DNA from 3 places in the Parabacteroides sp. B2-S-102 genome. Region 3 is predicted to be linked to each of the others. Evidence: riboswitches for the same ligand, from Rfam matches in the RefSeq annotation. Region 3 holds a riboswitch; each other region holds the start of a gene.
What was found. Region 3 has a riboswitch for cobalamin ahead of NBH07_RS15510 (TonB-dependent receptor). Riboswitches for the same ligand answer to the same signal wherever they lie in the genome.
Positions count from the first base shown of each region.

Region 1 (7,275 bases), on a different contig from region 3:
AATCCCTCGCAGGTGTTGCGGGTCTGATAAATATAGTTATCCAATAAAGCGGTAATCATATTGTGGGCGGAAGTAACCGCATGAAAATCCCCTGTAAAATGCAAGTTGATGTTTTCCATGGGAAGCACTTGGGCATATCCACCTCCGGCAGCACCACCTTTCATGCCGAAACACGGGCCAAGAGACGGCTCACGTAAAGCGACCACCGCTTTCTTCCCTATTTTATTCAGCCCTAAAGCCAGACCGATCGAAACCGTAGTCTTTCCGATTCCCGCTTTAGTGGGAGTGATAGCGGTCACTAAAATTAAATTATGCTGGTCCATTTGCTTTTTATCGATCAAATGGATAGGAACCTTGGCAATATACCTGCCATAATTTTGTACTTCCTCACGAGGGATACCTAACGTTGTCGCAACTTCCTTAATTTTACGCAAGTCTGTTTCTCTTGCTATCTCAATGTCCGATTTCATGTGCTTTATGTAAGTTTATATAGTTTGAACAAAGTAAATCTAATTTATTATAATAACAAAATGATACGGAACAAGGTTTTCCCCCTTTATGGAATAATAAGATTGTGTTATTTTGATATTTTTGTGCGAAGATGGCGAGGATCTTGCTTTTTGTGATAGCTGTCAGGCTTGAAATTAAACTTTTTGTAAAGTGAGCTTTGCAAAAATCATACGTTTTGCTTGTTGTACTTTTAAAGAATTATAAAATAGTCTTTAAAATTATTCATCTGTAATAATTTGATTAATTTTGTGATGTCACAACGATAAAAAGAAACCTAAGAGTGTGATAAATTGAAACAGATAAGAGACTAATAACATTAGCAATATAATATGTAAATTTAAGGTTATGTCAACAGTAAGATTTAGTCAGGTTACATTTGCTACTAAATCGTGGGTAGCAGAAGCATGGGAAAAGATGGTAGTGGAATTGTTTAGCGGTCGTGTCGTAGCGGAAGTCAAACAATTGGATGAAGTATGTGAATCAAAGTGGGAAGTAGAATTGAAGAAGCTTCAAAACGAGGTTCATTCTTTATGTCATCATGCGATCCATCAATTGCTCCCGATAGCCGGCTCTTATCAACAGGCGTTACTGGATGACGTTGCCCAAGCCTATACGGTATACGCTCCGGAAGAAGCAGAGTCTATCTTCAACCGGGGAAACCAAGCGATCGAGGATATCAAAGGACATGTATCGGGTATTCGCTACAACGCTTGTAAAATGCGTGAGGCGAACCGTAAAGTAAGCGAGTTGGAAGATATGCACGCAAAAGCGGTCATGTACCATAATTCAGTGAAACCTTATATGGATACACTTCGTTTCCATATCGATCAGCTTAAGCATATATTGCATGTAGCGTAATAAGATGGGCTGTCCGGGTTTGGTTACTCTCCGGGCAGCCTTCTTCTTTTAGCGAGGTTGGATAATCAGTAGGGAGAAATAGGGGAAATCCTTGGAATGTATAGTGGCGATATCAGTAGTATAATATTCTTTTCTTGTTCCTACATTCTCGAAATAATGAAAAACCGCCTTATCCGCATACTGCCGGATACAAGTATGAATAGCCTCTTGGCAACCCGGTAATTTCATGATGACGATGATCATTCCATTTTCTATTTTTGCCGAAAGTTCATCGAACGACGCAGTCCCGGGGATTACGTTAATTTGCTCCTCTTGTTTTACGATATGTATCCCGGCCAAGGCACCTGCCGCTATAAATGCCGGAATTCCTGCGATTCGATCTACCGGGATTCCTGTTTCCTCGAATTTATCGTATACATATTGTATAGATGAATAAAAACCAGCGTCTCCCTCGGCGACGATCACGATTTGTTTCCCTTTCAAATATTCAGCTTGGGCATCCAGAAACAATTTGTTATAAGCGTTTAACGCATCTGTCCGTTCCTTACTCATTGGCAAAATAAACGGATGGATCAAGGATTCGTCTACCTCAATAGCTTTCAATATATCCGTCGCCCGAGATATGATTCCATGCTTGCCTTGTGTAGCAGGACAATAGATAATATCAGCCTTTTGTAATGTTTTAAGCCCTTTCAGCGTAATTAATTCCGGATCACCGGGACCTAATGAGACGAAGTGAATAGGATGATTCATGTGTATCTGTTTTTATTTGAAACGCAAAAGTCCTTAAAATTGTGGATGTATACAAATATTCTTACTACTTTTGTCACTGTAACAGGCTCCGCTTATCTCTTTTTCCGGGAGGCGGATTAAAAGGGAACCGGGTGAGAATCCCGGACAGACCACGCTGCTGTGAACTTTTAAACATTCGGACAATACCTTGGCCACTGGTTTTGTAATCGGGAAGGCGTCCTGAATGGAAGTAAGTCAGAAGACCTGCCGGTTCATAAATAAATGTTGCTGTCCCGTGGAGCAGGACGAGAGTAACTGTCAATGATCAACTGTCAATTAAACAAGGATTATGAATAAGTTTATAGCGGGTGGATGCTTGCTTTTATCGGTATTGACTTTATCATGTACTTCAGGTATCCGTGAAAAAGGAGAAATAGGGAAGACGGCTTCCGTAGAGCAATCTGCGTTCTCGCAAGAGCAGGTTAAGCCTTTATACGCCCAAGGATTCAAGCTTACCTATGCGGATCAATATCTCTTGGCTGATATCCAAGATCCTCAAAATGAGGAAAGCACCACGTTTCATTATGCGTTCGTGAAAAGAGGTGCGAAACCCACGGGGATTCCCGCTGATTATACGGTGATAGAGCTTCCTATCCGAAGCGTTATCTGTATGACTTCCCTGCAATTATCGAACTTTATTAAATTGGGTGCCTTGGATAGGGTCGTTGGGATTACCAGTACACGGCATTTGTTCAATAAAGAGATGAACGAACGCCTGAAAGAAGGTAAAACCGCTAAGATCGGTATCGAGGGGAATTTCGATAACGAGGTTATCATGAGCATGAATCCTGATTTGATCCTTGTATCGCCATTCAAGCGGGGAGGCTATGAGACGCTGAAAGACGTGGGTATTCCCTTGATTCCCCATTTGGGTTATAAGGAGACTACGCCATTGGGACAGGCCGAGTGGATCAAGTTCGTAGGCTTGCTGTTGGGGATAGAGAAAGATGGCAATGAGCGTTTCGCCACCATCGAGAAGAGGTATAATGAATTAAAGGAACTTACGGCGGATGGTAAGGTTAAAAAACGTCCGATCGTTTTTAGTGGCGAGTTACGGGGTGGAAACTGGTATGCCGTAGGAGGAAAGAGCTTCTTAGCGCAACTTTTCAAGGATGCCGGCGCTGATTATTTCTTGAAAGATGATGAGCGATCCGGTGGTGTTACATTAGACTTCGAGACGGTCTATAACCAAGCGGACGACGCTGATTATTGGCGTATCGTGAATAGTTTCCCGGGAACGTTCAGCTATGAGGCATTGAAAGAGCAAGATCCTCGTTATGAGGATTTCCGTGCGTTCCGGGAGAAAGGAATTATCTATTGTAATATGAAGAACACGCCGTTTTATGAGAGTATGCCGACAGAACCGGAGATCGTCCTAGCGGATTTGCTTCATATCTTTCATCCGGATTTATTACCGGATCATGAGTCGGTCTATTATTCTCGACTTAAATAAGGAACACTGATGAGACATTCAAATACCCTATGGATGCTGGCGATTGTCACGGCTATTTTTGTTCTAATCTTTTTGAATTTGGTGTTGGGGTCAGTCTCTATTCCTCTTCAATCGGTTTGGCATATTATCTGGAATTTAGGAAATGAGCCTATTACATGGCAGAATATTATCTGGAAATCCCGACTACCACAGGCATTGACAGCGTTGGTAGCGGGAGCTGGCTTATCCATCAGCGGCTTACAGATGCAAACCGTTTTCCGTAATCCATTGGCCGGACCTTCGGTCTTAGGTATCAGTTCGGGAGCGAGCATGGGTGTCGCTTTCGTGGTGTTGTTAAGCGGTAGTTTAGGGGGCGTTGCCTTGAGTAAACTTGGTTTTATGGGGGAGATCGCCTTATCGATAGCGGCCGTGATCGGTTCCTTATCCGTGATGGCGCTGATCGTGTATGTTTCCCAAAAGGTAAAAGGAAATGTCACGTTGTTGATTATCGGTGTGATGATCGGTTACGTGGCAAACGCCGTGATCGGTGTACTTAAATTCTTTAGCGTCGAGGAGGATATCCGTGCATACGTGATTTGGGGATTGGGTAGTTTCGCCCGTGTTTCCGGTAATCAGATGACGTTGTTCGTGATTCTTATGACAATCTTGATCCCTCTCTCGTTCCTGCTTATCAAGACCATGAACTTGATGCTTCTTGGGGATAGCTACGCACGCAATTTGGGACTTAATATCAAGCGGGCCCGTTTGTTGGTTATCACCTCGGCTGGGGTCCTTACGGCGATTGTCACTGCTTATTGCGGACCTATTATCTTCTTGGGGCTAGCCGTTCCGCATTTATGCCGGGCCATATTTCAAACTTCCGACCATCGGATTTTAATGCCTGCGGTCTTATTCGCCGGTGCGGCGTTGGCGTTGATCTGTAATTTGATCGCCCGTATGCCGGGGTTCGAGGGAGCGTTACCTGTCAACTCGGTAACCGCTTTAGTAGGTGCTCCAGTAGTGGCCTCAGTATTATTTAGAAAACGTAAGAATGAATTGAACGAGTAAGATGAAACAAGATACGATTCATATTAACGGACTTTCGATCGGTTACCATTCTAAGAGTAGTACAAAGCTGGTAGCTAAAGGTATACACTCTACGATCTATAGTGGTGAATTAACCTGTTTGCTGGGTGCTAACGGGGTGGGGAAGTCTACTTTATTGCGCACGTTATCGGCTTTCCAACCTAAATTAGATGGGGAAATATTGGTCCTAGGAAAAGATATAGATGCTTATTCCGATAAGGAATTGAGCACCACGATCGGTGTCGTGCTGACCGATAAATGTGAGATCAGGAATATGTTGGTACGGGAATTGGTCGGGATGGGACGTAGCCCGTATACCGGCTTCTGGGGCAAGTTGAGCAAGGATGATAAGCGGATCGTGGAAGAATCCATCGCCCTTGTCCGCATTGAGGAACTAGCATCCCGCATGGTCCATACCTTATCGGATGGAGAACGCCAGAAAGTGATGATCGCTAAGGCGCTCGCTCAGGAGACTCCGGTTATTTACTTGGATGAACCTACCGCATTCCTTGATTTTCCCAGCAAGGTAGAGATTATGCAATTACTCCATCATCTAACCCGGAAAACGAATAAGACGATATTTATGTCCACTCACGATTTGGAGCTGGCTCTCCAGATATCGGATAAGATCTGGTTAATGGACAAAGCAAATGGTATCTCTACCGGTACCCCCGAGGATTTGGCATTGAGTGGTCATTTAAGCAATTTCTTCGCCCGGAAAGGGATTGTTTTCGATAAGGATACCGGATTATTCCGTATAGATAATCAATTCTCCCGACAGATCCGCCTCGTTGGACATGGCCAGAAATACGCTATGGTGCGTAAAGCGCTCCAGCGAAACGGAATTTTGGCGAATCGGGAAGTGGAATCGAATATCTGGATTGAGACTGGCGATTTAAAGACCACCCACTTTATCATCCATGAGACTTCCGGCGGTACCTATATCACCCAAACGATAGAAGAATTACTTGCCTATTTTGATACTGAAAAATCATAACTATGAAATTTTCAATTCATAACTATGTTTTTCTTCATTCATAGTTATGAATTTTTTCCATTCAAATCCATTGTTTTAAAGTAAGCTAGCTTCGTCGGCTTTCCTATAATTGCTTGAAAGATACATACAACTTTAATTCCACCATTCCTGTCACTTCTACGGCTGTGTGGAGTACAGGTGTTGTATATACCAACACATCTTCTCGCTTTTCAATTTCAGTTTGATCAAATGGTCCGGGAACAGCCACCCCTAATACTTGTCTGCCTTTCGTAGGGAATGGCTACAGACAAGAAGAATAAGCTTCCCATACAGATAATTTTTCTTGTTCCCATATAATTATTATTTAAAAGTTTTCAGTTACAAAAATAGCGGTTATTTGGGGTGTAGACTGTATCAATTCCACAGATATAATAACCAATTTCATCGGACGGTGAGAAACGTATGAAAGAAAAGGTTATCTTTGCAATCGAAGCCAAATACAATTGAAGATGAATGAGATAAAGAGAATAGACACTGTGCAGCAATACAACGATTATTTCGGTATGGAAACGTTGCATCCGCTGGTTACGGTCATCGATGCGCGAGAGGCTAATCCGGTACACTTCTGTCCGAAACTCTATAATTTGTATGCTATCTTGATGAAAGACCCGGACTGTGGTACTCTCAAATATGGTCGTAGCATCTATGACTATCAGCAAGGCACGATGCTTTTTCTCGCTCCGGGGCAGGTCATGGGGTCTGACGATGACGGTCAGTTGCATCAACCCGGTGGATGGCTGCTCGCTTTTCATCCCGAACTGGTACGTAACACTCCGTTAGCCCAATTCATCAAAAACTATAGTTTCTTCTCCTATTCCGCCAATGAAGCACTCCACTTGTCTGAACAGGAAAGGCGAACCATTATTGACTGCATGTGCAAAATCAGAGAAGAATTGCTCCATCCCATAGACAAGCATACGAAATCACTGATTACAGACAATATAAAACTCCTACTTGATTATTGTGAGCGGTTCTATGACCGTCAATTCGAAACGCGGGAGAATGTGAATCTTGACATCTTAGCCCGATTTGAGCAAACGCTGGATGATTATCTTGCGTCCAATCTTCCCATAAGTAAAGGTACGCCCACCGTGCAGTATTGTGCCGACAAGCTTTGCCTGTCGGCTAACTATCTAAGCGACCTTCTGAAAAAGGAAACCGGTGTTTCTGCGTTGAAACATATCCAGCAGAAGATGCTCGATATAGCGAAAGAGCGTGTATTCGATGTCACCAAATCCATCAGCGAGATATCCTACGAATTGGGATTTCCATATCCGCAACATTTCAGCCGTTGGTTCAAGAAAATGGTTGGGGTTACACCTAATGAATATAGACAAAATCGAAACAATTAGACATTTAAACCACGGATCGTAATATTGCGATCACGGTTTAGTCAATCATAAAGGCACGGACATAACGGCAAGATGTCTGCGCCTTCGTATTTCCTAGTCCTTATCAATTCAACGTCATGTAACAATATGAAGTTTGCATGTATGGATCTTTACACGGTTCCCCCGTCGGGAATCGTGCTACCTCGTGCGTGCCGTTTCGGACAGTAAGT
Region 1 covers NZ_JAMOKM010000019.1:59,764-67,038, reverse strand. The annotation lists gene NBH07_RS18565 (formate--tetrahydrofolate ligase) at 1-470, opposite strand, end outside; gene NBH07_RS18560 (hypothetical protein) at 856-1,368, shown strand; gene NBH07_RS18555 (precorrin-2 C(20)-methyltransferase) at 1,417-2,121, opposite strand; cobalamin riboswitch at 2,188-2,386, shown strand; gene NBH07_RS18550 (ABC transporter substrate-binding protein) at 2,450-3,613, shown strand; gene NBH07_RS18545 (iron chelate uptake ABC transporter family permease subunit) at 3,623-4,660, shown strand; gene NBH07_RS18540 (ABC transporter ATP-binding protein) at 4,662-5,675, shown strand; gene NBH07_RS22680 (CocE/NonD family hydrolase C-terminal non-catalytic domain-containing protein) at 5,779-5,922, opposite strand; gene NBH07_RS18535 (helix-turn-helix domain-containing protein) at 6,164-7,066, shown strand.
Region 1: linked by a shared signal. The riboswitch ahead of NBH07_RS18550 (ABC transporter substrate-binding protein) and the one ahead of NBH07_RS15510 (TonB-dependent receptor) in region 3 are both predicted to bind cobalamin.

Region 2 (7,275 bases), on a different contig from region 3:
CACCTCAACCGCCCCTTTCACCATCAAGGAAGAGACGATCGGGACAACATTTCGGAGACCGGTCTTCTTCTCCAACTCCGAGATCGTCAATTTCAAAACCCCGCTAAAGGCATCCAGTACCGCTTGCTCGTTCGGGCGCAAGGGGGCGGTAGCCTCGAAATCCTCATTATAAGTAACCGCCGTCTCGCTTTCCAACTTTAAGCCGGAAGGCAAGGCCGCCTTATACACGTCGCCCAGCTTACATATATAATAAGAAGATATCCATTTCCAGAAACGGAGTTGCGGACGGCGGAGCACCGGAGTGGCATCCAGCAAAGCGTAGATCTCCTTCGTCTCAAAATCGGATACCGGTTCCCGGTCGTGTACCTCCATGACGATGGCCGTATAATATCGTTTCTTCCCGAAATGCACGATCACCCGGCAACCGGGAGTCACGGCTCTTTCCAGATCTTCGGGTATCCGATAGGTATAGCTATTCTCCAAAGGAAGGGGAAGTATGACGTCCGCATATTTCATTCAAACAGGTGTTTCATTACGAGCCCAAAAATAACAAAAAAGGCCGGACTTCTAAAGCCCAGCCTCTCTCATTTTATTTTCACCTATTTAGAACAAGATCGCTGCCGTGATAGACCATCCACGATTCTTTCCGGCACCGTCGGAGAGGTTCACCTTCTCAATGCTATAGTTATCAGTCAGTCCCAGACCATAATTGAAACCCACCTGCAAGTGGCTGATCAACTCCACGCCGGCACCGAAGTTAAGGCCTGCGCTGAAATTCTTCGCCTTCACCTGATCCGCTACGGAACCCGGGATATCCCAAAATTTATCACCGCCTACACGGAAACCGATATACGGACCGGCTGCCAGATACGCTTTGACGATCGGTAAGCCGAATTTCCATTTCAAGTTGACCGGAACATCGATATAATCCGTCTTCATCGAAGTCTTAACCCCGCCAACCGAAGTCGTCTCCAAACCTTTTTGCGAATACAACACGGCCGCATCGATCCCGACACCCACCAACGGCAAAGTCGTCTCGATCATCGGCCCCACTTGGAAGCCGGTTACGTTATCCGCTTTCAACACGTCCGAGTTGAAATGGACAGACGATATATTCACACCTCCCTTGATACCGAATTTAAGCTGAGCGTTCGCCGGAAGCGCCATCAACGCTAACAAGGCAACCATAAGAAATCCCACGATTTTCTTCATATTCATACTTCTTTTGTTAATTACTCGTTGCAAATAAACGCACTTTTCTAATAATAAACAAATATTCTCTATAGAGTGTTCACGGAATACCCCAGTCCTTTAAACTCAAAGAAAGCATGCATCTTACATACGGAGCTCATCCCGTCGGTCAGATTCATGCTTCTTTCCCTAATTATTATGGCAAAATAATTATCCGAAACCATGAGACGACTTGATAAGAAAACCTTGGATAAAGAATAGTAAAAACCGGATACGGTTCTTGCGTTCTCTTCCGGCCTTTCCTCGAAGCCGTCGAAAATATACACGCCTTGCAGGTCTTCTGACTTACTTCCGGTCTTAAGCGCCTTCCCATTCACTTGAGTGAACAGTGGCAACAGTATTGCTCAACCCGTTTATGAAGCTTACAGCAGCGGGACTGTCCGGGATTCTCACCCGATTCCCTTTTAATCCCTATCCGGCGATTGCCGAAAGGGAACAAAGCATGTAGCAAAGATACATAAAGTTTTGATGTAGCCTAACACTTTCCACAAAAAATATCCCTATATTCCCGGTTCCTGATATAACATAAAGCCGCCCCGATAGCCGTGCGATACTCGGCATACTCCGGTATCTTGAAATGGACATCGCACATCTCCTCCAGACAGGGGAAAATATCCGGGCATTGCGGCAAGCGAGTCAGGTTACCGATCAACACGATATTCTTGATATCGCCATTTAACGAGGCGAAAACAGCTCCTTGCCCGATAGTCTGCAAGACCATATGAACGATACCGAGAGCGATATCCTCAACCTTAGCGTTCGCATCCGCTTTTCCAAAAATAGAGGCTGTCACGTCTAGCGGCAGGCCGGGTAGCGGATGCGGCGTAATATCCCGGATATGCAAGTCGATATCATTCAGGGAACCATGCTCAGCCAAAGACGCTATTTGGTGAAAGTCATGCGTTTTCAATAATAGCTTAGACAAGCCGAGGATGGTTCCGCCACCGATACCCAATCCCCCGATATGCTCGACCGTGGAGCCTTGTACCTTGACAAAAGAGGTACCCGTTCCCATGCTGACCACCAACAGGCTATCCAGTCCCGTATTATACTGCGCCCCTAGCCCATTTGCGAGGAACTCATCCGTCTTCGCGGTTGGTAAGCCATATAAAGGTTGATCGATATAGGCGCTACCTACACCCGTCAAGATCACTTTCTCTATATTCGAGAGTGAGATGTTATTATCATAAATATATTTACCGAAGGCCCCGAATAAAGAGGTTACCGGATCGGTAGCTTTCACGAACATCGGGTTCTTGATCTTCTTATCCTCCACACCGACGATCTTGGTCGTGCTACCTCCCACGTCTATACCTATAACGATTCCCATGATTCTTTCCCTTTTTAATTGAATAATCGCTACAAAAGTACATAAACCCGTATACAATACTAAAAAAGGCCGGACAAAATCAATTGTCCAGCCTCTCTTTATTAAAAAACCGTAAGGTTTAAATGCTATTTATTCGCCTAACAAGATCTCTAGGATCTGGCAAGCTGCCTTCGATACGGAAGTACCCGGGCCAAAGATAGCGGCAACGCCAGCCTTATACAAGAAGTCATAGTCTTGAGCCGGGATTACACCACCAGCGATAACGATGATATCCTCACGACCTAATTTCTTCAACTCCTCGATAACCTGCGGAACCAACGTCTTATGACCAGCGGCCAAAGAAGAAACGCCCATTACGTGAACATCGTTCTCTACAGCTTGACGGGCAGCCTCGGCCGGAGTCTGGAACAACGGTCCCATATCTACGTCGAACCCACAGTCAGCATAACCGGTAGCAACAACCTTAGCGCCACGGTCATGTCCGTCCTGACCCATCTTAGCGATCATGATACGAGGCTGACGGCCCTCTTTCTTAGCGAATTGCTCGCAAAGCTCGCAAGCTTTCTGGAAGTCTGCGTCTTTCTTAGTTTCTGATGAATACACGCCTGAAATAGTTCTAATGATTGCTTTATAACGACCTACAACCACCTCGCAAGCATCGGAGATCTCTCCCAATGACGCACGCAAGCCGGCAGCCTTAACAGCCAACTCTAATAAATTGCCCTTCTTCGTCTTCACGCACTCCGTGATATCAGCCAAAGCTTTTTGAACAGCGGCTTCGTCACGGTTAGCACGCAACTCCTTCAAAGCGGCGATCTGCTCGTTACGTACGGCTGTATTATCAATCTCAAGGATATCGATCGGATCTTCCTTCGGCAAACGATATTTGTTAACACCAACGATGGTCTGAACACCTGAGTCGATACGAGCCTGTGTACGAGCGGCCGCTTCCTCGATACGCATCTTAGGAAGACCTGTCTCGATGGCTTTCGCCATACCACCCATGCTCTCGATCTCTTGGATCAACGCCCAACCTTTATGTACCAATTCATTCGTCAAAGACTCTACATAGTAAGAACCAGCCCACGGGTCGATTTCCTTACAGATCTTAGTCTCTTCCTGAATGTAAATCTGTGTATTACGAGCGATACGAGCGGAGAAATCGGTCGGCAAAGCGATCGCCTCATCCAATGCGTTCGTATGCAAAGATTGTGTATGTCCTAATGTAGCGGCCATAGCCTCGATACAAGTACGTCCTACGTTATTGAACGGATCTTGCTCGGTCAATGACCAACCGGAAGTCTGGCTATGTGTACGCAATGCCAATGATTTCGGGTTCTTAGCGCCGAAGCTCTTCACGATCTTCGCCCACAACATACGAGCCGCACGCATCTTGGCGATCTCCATGAAGTGATTTACACCGATAGCCCAGAAGAATGACAAACGGGGAGCGAACGCATCCACATCGATACCGGCGTTGATACCGGCACGAAGATATTCCATACCGTCGCACAACGTATAAGCCATCTCGATATCAGCCGTAGCACCAGCCTCCTGCATATGATAACCGGAGATAGAGATAGAGTTGAACTTCGGCATCTTCTGAGAGGTATACTCGAAGATATCAGCGATAATCTTCATGGAGAACTCAGGCGGGTAAATATAGGTATTACGTACCATGAACTCTTTCAATATATCGTTCTGGATCGTACCGGCCATTTCCTCCAACTTAGCACCTTGCTCCAAACCTGCGTTGATATAGAATGCCAATACCGGAAGCACACCACCATTCATGGTCATGGAAACAGACATCTTGTTCAAAGGAATACCATCGAACAACACTTTCATGTTCTCCAAGGAACAGATAGATACACCCGCTTTACCTACATCACCAACCACACGTTCGTTGTCGGCATCGTAACCACGGTGAGTCGGAAGGTCGAACGCAACGGACAAACCTTTCTGACCGGAAGCCAAGTTACGGCGATAGAAAGCGTTAGACTCCTCAGCGGTAGAGAAACCCGCGTACTGACGGATTGTCCAAGGACGCATAGCGTACATACCGCTGTACGGGCCACGTAGATAAGGAGGCAGACCGGAAGCATAGTTCAAGTGCTCCATACCCTCCAAGTCTTCTTTTGTATATACAGGTTTCACCTCGATATGCTCGGGTGTTTTCCAATTGGGCTCGATACCATTGGCTTTTGCCCATTCGGCAGCGTTTGTAGCTGCGAATCCGGCATTCTTTATATCTATGTTTTTAAAATTTGGTCTCATAATTGTTTATACTTAAGCGATTCCTAATTTAGCGTTGAATGCTTTCAATGTCTCAAGCACATTGCTCTTTACATTTACGAACTGGTCGATACCTTGAGCCTTCAAGTCGTCCGCGCAAGCAGGAGCTCCGGCTACAACGAATTCGGCACGTCCGGCCAAAGCCTTGTAAGCAGCAGGAGCGAATTCAGCATACTCGTCATCACTAGAGCAAAGAACCACTATCTCAGCACCCGCCTTGACTGCAGCCTCAACACCAGCCTCAACCGTATCGAAGCCTAAGTTATCAATTATCTTATATCCGGCACAAGCGAAGAAGTTAGCGGAGAACTGTGAACGAGCCAAACGCATCGCCAAGTTACCGATCGTCAACATGAATACCTTCGGAGTCTTGCCACTCTTCTCTGTCGCCATACGCAAAGCCTCGAATTCGGAAGCGCCGCGAGAGAAATCAAGAGCCGGGATCGTTGCCTCGCCGCAATGACCACCGCCACAACAGCAAGAACCTTTTTCCTGAATCTTATCGGCAGCTACTTCCGTGAAGTTAGGATACTGGTTAGAACCCAACAGGATCTCACGACGGGTAGCAACCGCTTTCTTACGAGCTACATTCGAAGCGTTAACGGCATTTTGGATCTCACCTGCGTTCACGGCAACGGAGAATCCTCCTTTTTCCTCAACCTCCAAGAACAACTTCCAAGCGACATCGGCCAAGGAATTCGTCAATACCTCTACATAATAAGAACCGGCAGACGGGTCAACGACCTTATCCAAGTGGCACTCTTCCTTCAATAATAATTGTTGGTTACGTGCGATACGCTCGGAGAAATCGTCCGGAGTCTGGTAAATCTTATCAAACGGGCGAACCGTGATAGAGTCTACGCCAGCAAGAGCGGCAGACATAGCCTCAGTTTGAGAACGAAGCAAGTTTACGTGAGCATCGTAAACCGTCATGTTCCACTCTGAAGTCTGTGCGTGAGCAACCATCTTGCAAGCGCATTCGCAGGCCGGCTTATAAGCGGCTACGATCTCGGCCCACAACCAACGAGCCGCACGGAACTTAGCGATTTCCATGAAGTAGTTAGAGCTGATACCAAAATTGAATTTGATCTTCTTGGCAACCTCGTCAGCGGTGAAACCAGCCTCGGTTAGTTTTGCCATCAATTCGTTACCCCAAGCCAAGGCGTAACCTAATTCCTGAGAAATGTAAGCGCCAGCATTGTTGAAAAGGAACGCATTTACAGCCAATACACGGTAGTTAGGCAAAGCCTGTCCAGCTTTGAGCACAGCTGCGGCACCTTCTACCCACTCACTGTTTTCTTTACCTTTTACTAAAGGTTTCTTGAAAGCGTCATAGTTTACAGAACCGTAGCACTTCTCTGCGTCGACACCCTTGCCTTTGAAGTAGTCAGCCAAGATACCGATCAACTTCTCCGCTTTGCAGTTGCAAGTGTTGAAGTTCAATTCTACGGAAGCCGGACAAATACCCTCTAATAAAGTAGCTATGTTCTCCTCGTTCACCTCATCACCTTTGATGATGAACCCAAGAGAAGTAACACCTTTCGTCAAAAGGTCTAGTGCTTTCTCGTTAGCACCCTTGAAGCAGCAAACTTCAATGTTCTGGCGTACCTTCCAATCGTTGTCTTTCTTCGTTCCACGAACATAAGGGAATTCACCGGGAAGAGACTCTGTAGTCTTTAAACCCTCGATGTCTTCTGCACGATAGAAAGGATTTACATTAAATCCTTCGCCTGTCTTCCAAACAAGCTTTTTCTCAAACGGTACCCCTTTCAGGTCGGCCGTTATCTTCGCCATCCACTCTTCAGTAGACACAGGTGCGAATTCTGAGAAAAGTTTTTCTTTAAGTTCTGCCATAATATTAGTTGTTTATTAAACTGGTATTAGTAATGTTCAATACTATTTTGTTCAATTACAGATGGCAAAGGTAGAATAAATAAACAGTACCGACAATGAAAAAACAATGAAATCGCAACTACTTTTAACGCCTTTTAGTGGTATTCTCCCCGTTTTCTTGGCATTTTGATAAAAAACACACTTTTTCTTCAAAAAAACTCAGTCCAACTATTGCAGAATTAAAAAATATATCTACCTTTGCATCGTCAAACAAAAACAATGACATCTAAATGGTGGATTCGTCTAACGGTTAGGACACATGCCTCTCACGCATGCAATACGAGTTCGATTCTCGTATCCACTACAAAAGCTCTCAACCTATTGGTTGGGAGCTTTTTTTTATATACCTTCGCTACCCGATAGTATCCTAAGATTTTTATTATACACTTAAATTATATCATGAAAAGTAAAAAGACCGTCTTTCTGACCGGAGCCACCGGGACGATGGGCCATGCCGGATTGGTCGAGTTGTCCAAACGGCTAGATCGTTTTAATATAACACTCTT
Region 2 covers NZ_JAMOKM010000004.1:298,798-306,072, forward strand. The annotation lists gene priA (replication restart helicase PriA) at 1-516, opposite strand, end outside; gene NBH07_RS08135 (porin family protein) at 604-1,212, opposite strand; cobalamin riboswitch at 1,505-1,707, opposite strand; gene coaW (type II pantothenate kinase) at 1,727-2,581, opposite strand; gene scpA (methylmalonyl-CoA mutase) at 2,711-4,858, opposite strand; gene mutA (methylmalonyl-CoA mutase small subunit) at 4,871-6,730, opposite strand; tRNA gene NBH07_RS08155 (tRNA-Glu) at 7,002-7,073, shown strand; gene NBH07_RS08160 (NAD-dependent epimerase/dehydratase family protein) at 7,169-7,275, shown strand, end outside.
Region 2: linked by a shared signal. The riboswitch ahead of NBH07_RS08135 (porin family protein) and the one ahead of NBH07_RS15510 (TonB-dependent receptor) in region 3 are both predicted to bind cobalamin.

Region 3 (7,275 bases):
GGGTATCGGCTTTATCGGACTGGCCGAATGCTTGGTAGCCCTTACCGGGAAGCATCATGGCGAAGATGAGGATTCGCAAGCCTTAGGCATAAGGATCGTTACGTATATCCGGGATCGCGCCAACCAATTCTCGGAGCAATACCAACACAATTATAGCGTACTGGCAACTCCGGCTGAAGGCTTGTCCGGCAAGTTCACGGGAAAAGATCGTAAGAAGTTCGGATCGCTCCCCGGTATCACGGATCGGGATTATTATACGAACTCTAATCACGTCCCGGTATATTATAAGTGCAGTGCCCGTCATAAAGCCGAAGTGGAAGCTCCTTATCATGATTTGACTCGTGGTGGCCATATCTTTTACGTAGAGATGGATGGCGACGCTACCCATAACCCCGAAGCGATCATGCGTGTCGTGGATATGATGGATAAATACAATATCGGATACGGTTCCGTAAACCATAATCGTAACCGTTGCCTGGATTGCGGCTACGAGAACTCCACCCCGAATCTGGAAGCCTGCCCGAAATGCGGCAGCAAACACTTGGACAAACTTCAACGTATCACCGGTTACTTGGTAGGAACCACCGACCGTTGGAACAACGCCAAGCTATCCGAGCTGAACGACCGCATCACCCACAACTAATTTTCAATTGTCAATTGTCAATTTTCAATTACCATGTTGTCTATCATAGATATCATCGAAGATACCACCGTAGACGGTCCGGGATTCCGGACCGCCATCTATGCGGCGGGTTGCCCGAACAAATGCCCGGGTTGCCACAACCCCGAATCATGGGACATCCATAAAGGGAAGAAAGTAAGAACGGAAGAGATCGTGGAGAAAGTGCTGGCTGACGAGTTCGCCAACGTCACCTTCAGTGGTGGAGATCCCATGTTCCAGCCGGAAGGCTTCACCGAGGTAGCCAAGGCGATCAAGGAAAAAAGCCAAAAGACGATCTGGTGCTACACGGGATATAAATTCGAGGACCTGATAAAGAACCCGGCACAAGCCGCCTTATTATCCTATATCGACGTATTGGTAGATGGCCGCTACAAACAAACCCTTCGGGATGAGAGCCTTTTATTCCGGGGAAGCAGCAACCAACGGTTAATTGACGTACAAGCTTCTTTAAATAAAAAGGAAATCGTAACATACAAGTACAACCCTTTCATTTAAGGAAATTCTCCAATTATAACCCGGATATTAACAAGATTTCATACCTTTGTCCCGAATTGGTTCCGTTTCACCCAACCGGGGTTACGGATTAAATGGGAATCAGGTGTAATTCCTGAACAGTCCCGTTGCTGTGAAGCTCTATTTCAAACATTCCGGAAACACTTTCGCCACTGGTATATAAGGATATATATCGGGAAGGCTTTCGGGATGGGAGTCAGTCAGAAGACCTGCCAGTTAGGGAGAAGTCGTTCGCGAGGACAGAGCGGCTTGGTACGAATCATTTTCTAAACAGGTTTTAAATAATGGTGTTATCCTTTGCTAGAAAGGGATACCTCGCTTGCGTATTATCGATGCTGGCGATAGGTATGTCCCATGGACAAAGCAAACTCGACTCTATCCAACACTTGGACGAAGTTACGGTCACGGCCCGGAGTTTCAGCTTTAAAGAGGTAATTCCTTCCCAAAAACTATCGGGGAAAGAATTACAAAATTTGAACAGTCACACGGTAGCGGATGCTTTACGCTACTTCTCGGGTGTCCAATTGAAAGACTATGGGGGCGTAGGAGGTATCAAGACAGTAAATATCCGAAGTATGGGAACGAACCACATGGGTGTTTTCTACGACGGCATCGAATTAAGCAACGCGCAAAACGGACAAGTAGACCTTGGAATGTATTCCTTAGACAATATCGAGGAGATTTCTTTATACAATGGCCAGAAGAGCGATATTTTCCAATCCGCAAAAGATTTCGGTGCGGCCGGTACGCTTTATCTGCGTTCTCGTCGTCCTCGTTTCGAAGATGGAAAAACAACGAATATCCGTGCCACGATGAAAGTCGGTTCTTTCGACGTTATCAACCCCTCGGCGCTGTTTGAATATAAGATATCAGAAAACATAGCCGCCTCTTTCAGCGCCGAATGGTTAAGCGGAAGCGGTAAATACAAATTTCGTTACCGCCGTATCAACCCTGCCGGAGAGATCGCTTACGATACGACCGCCGTCCGGGAAAACGGGGATATCAACGCCACCCGCCTAGAGGCCGGATTGTATGGCAAGATGAGCGACGGTACTTGGAATCTTAAGTTCTACAACTACAATTCCGAACGAGGTATCCCGGGGGCTATCGTAAACAACGTATGGCGACGCGGCGAACGAGTATGGGATACGAACTCTTTCATGCAAGGCTCCTATATCAAAGAAATCAATAGTAAATTCAAGACACAGGTCAATGCGAAATACGCTTTCTACCGTACGCATTATGTGAACAACGACGACAAGCTGATTCATGTAGATAACCTGTATAAGCAACGGGAGATTTACCTATCTTCCGCTAATGTCTACTCCATCCTCTCGAACTGGGATGTCTCTGCTTCTTACGACTTGCAATGGAACAAGATGAACGCCGATATGTATGGATTCGTTTACCCGGAACGCTTCACCAACCTCCTTTCGGTCGCTACGGCGCTCCGGTTAGGAAAAGTAAAATTACAGGCCAGCGGACTGGCGACTTTTATCAACGACCGTGTAGAAGAAGGCCCCGCACCGAAAGCCCGGCAAATCCTTACACCCGCCGTATTCGCCTCCTACAAGCCGTTCGAGAAACAAGACTTTAATGTACGCGCTTTCTATAAACGGATCTTCCGTATGCCTACCTTCAACGATTTGTATTACGCCGATATGGGAAACTCCAAATTAAACCCGGAATACGTAACCCAATATGATGCCGGCTTCGCTTACACGAAAACATGGGAGAACTATCTTTTCTATCGCTTCAAGATACAGGCGGATGGTTATTACAACAAGGTGAAAGACAAGATCATCGCTTACCCCAAAGGCCAGCAGTTCCGTTGGACGATGCTGAATTTGGGTAAGGTAGAAATCAAAGGTATAGATGTCAGTACGGAAACGACCGTCAATCCGGTAAAAGATTTGTTCGTCACGCTACGCGTACAATACACCTATCAAAAGGCCCAAGACTTCACGGATCCCTCGGATACCTATTACGGAGATCAAATCCCTTATATCCCTTGGCATAGCGGCTCCGCCATCGCACAAGCCTCTTTCAAGGGATGGAACCTCAACTATAGTTTCATATATGTGGGAGAGCGGTATAACCAGCAGGAAAATATCAAATACAATTATACGCAACCGTGGTACACCAGCGACATCTCCTTGTCGAAAGATTTGAAATTCAAATTCGGACTTATCAAGGCTGCCGTAGAGGTAAACAACCTGTTAAGCCAAGACTACGACGTGATCCTGAATTATCCGATGCCGAAACGAAATTACAAAGTGTCTTTAACGATCGAGATATGAAAAGACATACATTATATATAATAGGTATCCTGATCGGTTGCGCTTTTTCATCCTGCCGTAAGATCGAGATCGTAGTTCCATCGGAATACGAGCTGGTCTCCGATGGTATCCACCCCGAGGCGAATCCTCAAGGGATGTATTTAGTGAACGAGGGGAATATGGGAAGCAATAAATGTACGCTGGATTATCTGGATTACGTGAACGGTTATTATATCCGTAACCTCTACTCGGAACGGAACCCAAACGTGGTCAAGGAGTTGGGCGATGTAGGCAATGATATCCAGATTTACGGAAGTAAGCTATATGTTGTAGTCAATTGTTCCCATAAAGTAGAAGTATTGGACGCCCGGACTTGTGAGCGGATCACGCAAATAGACATTCCTAACTGCCGGTACATCCGTTTTTACCGGGGAAACGCCTATGTAACCTCTTATGTCGGCCCCGTGCAAATCGACCCGAATGCTCCACAAGGAGCCGTATATCGGGTAGACACGACCAGCCTGAAAATAGACGCTAAAGTCATTGTCGGCTACCAGCCGGATGAATTAGAGATTTTGGGTGAATATATCTACGTAGTGAATTCCGGAGGCTATCGTGCCCCGGAGTACGACAATACGGTTTCCGTCATCGAACTAAACCGTTTCAAGCAAGTCCAAAAGATTCCGGTAGGGATCAATCTGCACCGTATCCGTGCGGATAAATACGGTAAATTATGGGTAACTTCTCGGGGAGATTACGATACGGTACATTCCAACCTGTATGTACTGGAAAAGCGAAAAGGATATAATGAGATGGTGGTTACCGATACCCTGAATATCCCTTGCTCCAACCTTTGCATCAGCGGAGATTCCCTCTTCTATTACAGTACGGAATGGAACGTGAATACGCAGAGTAACAGCATCTCGTACGGAATCATAGATGTCCGTACCAAAGAGGTGATCAGCACGAACTTTATCACCGACGGTAGCGAGAAAGACATTCGTATCCCATACGGGATCATGGTCCATCCCTATACGAAAGACATCTTCGTCACCGACGCCAAGAATTACGTATCCAGCGGAACCCTCTATTGCTACGATAAGAACGGGATACGGAAATGGGGCGTACGTACCGGGGATATCCCCGCCCATATGGTTTTCCTTTATAAATAGAACAGCGTTATGAGACAAGTTTTATATCTATTCATTTCAGGTTTCCTAGCATTTCTATCCTGTACCCAAGACAAGATACAGATGGTTAGCTTGGGTATCGATGATGTCTATTATCTGCCCCGCATGAAAACTTATCTACTCAGCCCGGCCTTTACCGGCGACGAGTATCGGTGGACACTTCACCGGAACGGGACGGACTCTCTCGTATCTACCGAACGTTCTTATATCTTCCTCGCAAAAGATACGGGCACCTATCAGATGACCTTCGAGATCATCGATAAGGAGACCCCCTATAAGCACGATTTTCGTTTCGAGGTGATGCAGGAGGAAATAGAATATAGCCCTTATTTATCCAAAGTGTACGACTTTTGTCCCGCACCGGGTCAGTTTGTCAATACGATGCCCGAATACGAGGAAGGCGATACGAAAGAAACCATACTGAAAAAGGTAGAGGAGAATATCTCCGGTACGAACGACGTGATGATCTCCCTCGGAGGATACGGAGGATATGTTATCTTTGGTTTCGATCATACGGTCATCAACGTCAAAGGGAAAAAGGACTTTATGATCCTCGGGAACTCTTTCTATTCCGACCTACCGGAGTATCAAGAGAAAAAGGGAGGCAGTTGCGAGCCCGGCATTGTCATGGTCTCTTTCGACACGAACCAGAACGGCTTACCGGACGACGAATGGTACGAGCTGGCCGGTAGCGAGTACTATAAACCGGAAACCGTCAAGAATTATCGTATTACCTATGATCGCCCGGATCCCGACAAGATTCCCGAGCCGGACATGAGCCAGCAATGGAGTGATGCCACCTATCTGTCGTGGAAGGATAACCAAGGCAATACCGGCTATTTGCCAAAAAACGTGTACCACACGCAGAGCTATTATCCGGAGTGGATCGAGGAGAGCACCTTGACTTTTACCGGAACCAGATTGAGGGATAACGCCACGGACGAAAGCGGTACAGGCAAATACTACGTGCTCTACTCCTATCCATGGGGATATGTAGATAACCACCCGAACGATTATCAAGATCTAAATAGCTTCGATATCGAATGGGCCGTAGATGCGGAAGGTAATAAAGTAGAATTACCCGGTATTGATTTTATCAAGGTGTACACGGCGGTAAACCAATATTGCGGTTGGATCGGGGAAACCTCGACAGAGATCATCCGTGCGCAGGATTTACACATCGTCCCCCCCTCCATCATCGTTCCAGATCCGGTAAGCGAGCAAATGAAATTACAATATGATCAAGCAATCCTAAAAATAAAAGGCTTATGAAAAAGACGATTACCTTATTTCTCTGTACGTTCGCCACGAGTGGCCTAATGGCCCAAGGCAACACCTCATGGATGGTCGCCGGCATAGATCCGGCCCAAATGAGGGATGTACCGTCACAATCTTCCATCCTGCGTTCTACGGATATGGATTACAGTCAGGGTACATTTATCGTAAACGAGGACTGGTACGGCCATCAGAACAGCACCGTCAATTTCCTCACCCATGATGGGGAATGGCACTATCGTGTCTTCCAGACCGAGAATCCGGGTCATGAGCTGGGATGTACCACGCAATTCGGTACCATCTATGGCGATAAATTCTACCTTGTCTCTAAGCAAGAGCGCGATCCCGGGGCAAAAATCACCGGAAGCCGATTTGCCGTATGCGATGCCAAGACCATGAAGGTGATCAAGGAGTTCAAATATATCGCCCAAAACGCCGAGGGTAAATCCATAGCCGATGGCCGCTCTTATCTTCCGGTAGACGAGCACAAAGGCTATATAGGAACCAGCAACGGTATCTGGATCTACGATAGCGATAAGATGACGATCGGCAAACAAATAGAAGGTTCCGGAAATCCGAACGCCGATGGATACGGTGAATTGTATTATGCCCAGATCGGAACCATGGTACGTGCCAACGACCTTGTCTTTGCCGTCCATCAACAATATGGTCTATTAATAATAGACCCGAAAACCGATAAAATTATCCGTACCATCGCCGCCCCGATCGAGAAAGAGACCGTAAAAGGGCAAGAGAAGGAGATTCAACGAGGCTTCGGCTCTATCGTTCAGTCCAAGGATGGTACACTTTGGATCAGCATGACCCAGAATACGGCCGGGGATGGTTCCGCCTTGGAATATATGCTAAACTTGAACCCCTATACCTTTAAGGTGGACACGGTAAAGATCCCGTTAAGCGAGACCATCGGTGTCGTTCCGAACTCTTGGTACGCATGGACCGCCGACGGTTTCTGCGCCAGTGCCAAAGAAAATAAGATTTACTGGAACGGACAACCGAAAGAAGGCAGTTGGTTCACGGGGTATCAAATCTGTGGGTATGATATTGACAAGAAGCAATTTTTCCAGCTAATCGACCTCCGAAAACAGGACTGGGATTGGCGCTTGTACGGAACCGGATTTCGCCTTAACCCAAAAACCGACGAGCTATACACCTTCTTGTATCATGAGTTCCAAGATCCTACGCACATGTTAGCTCGTATAAATAACAAAGGCAAAGTGGTACAAGAATATTCGATGATCGTCAACTATTGGTTCCCCGCTATCCCGGTTTTCCCGGATAACGCAGTACCTGTCGTTTCCTCCAGCTTCCCTTCTTC
Region 3 covers NZ_JAMOKM010000013.1:15,093-22,367, reverse strand. The annotation lists gene NBH07_RS15520 (anaerobic ribonucleoside triphosphate reductase) at 1-643, shown strand, start outside; gene nrdG (anaerobic ribonucleoside-triphosphate reductase activating protein) at 677-1,177, shown strand; cobalamin riboswitch at 1,218-1,426, shown strand; gene NBH07_RS15510 (TonB-dependent receptor) at 1,480-3,495, shown strand; gene NBH07_RS15505 (YncE family protein) at 3,492-4,646, shown strand; gene NBH07_RS15500 (hypothetical protein) at 4,656-5,936, shown strand; gene NBH07_RS15495 (DUF5074 domain-containing protein) at 5,933-7,275, shown strand, end outside.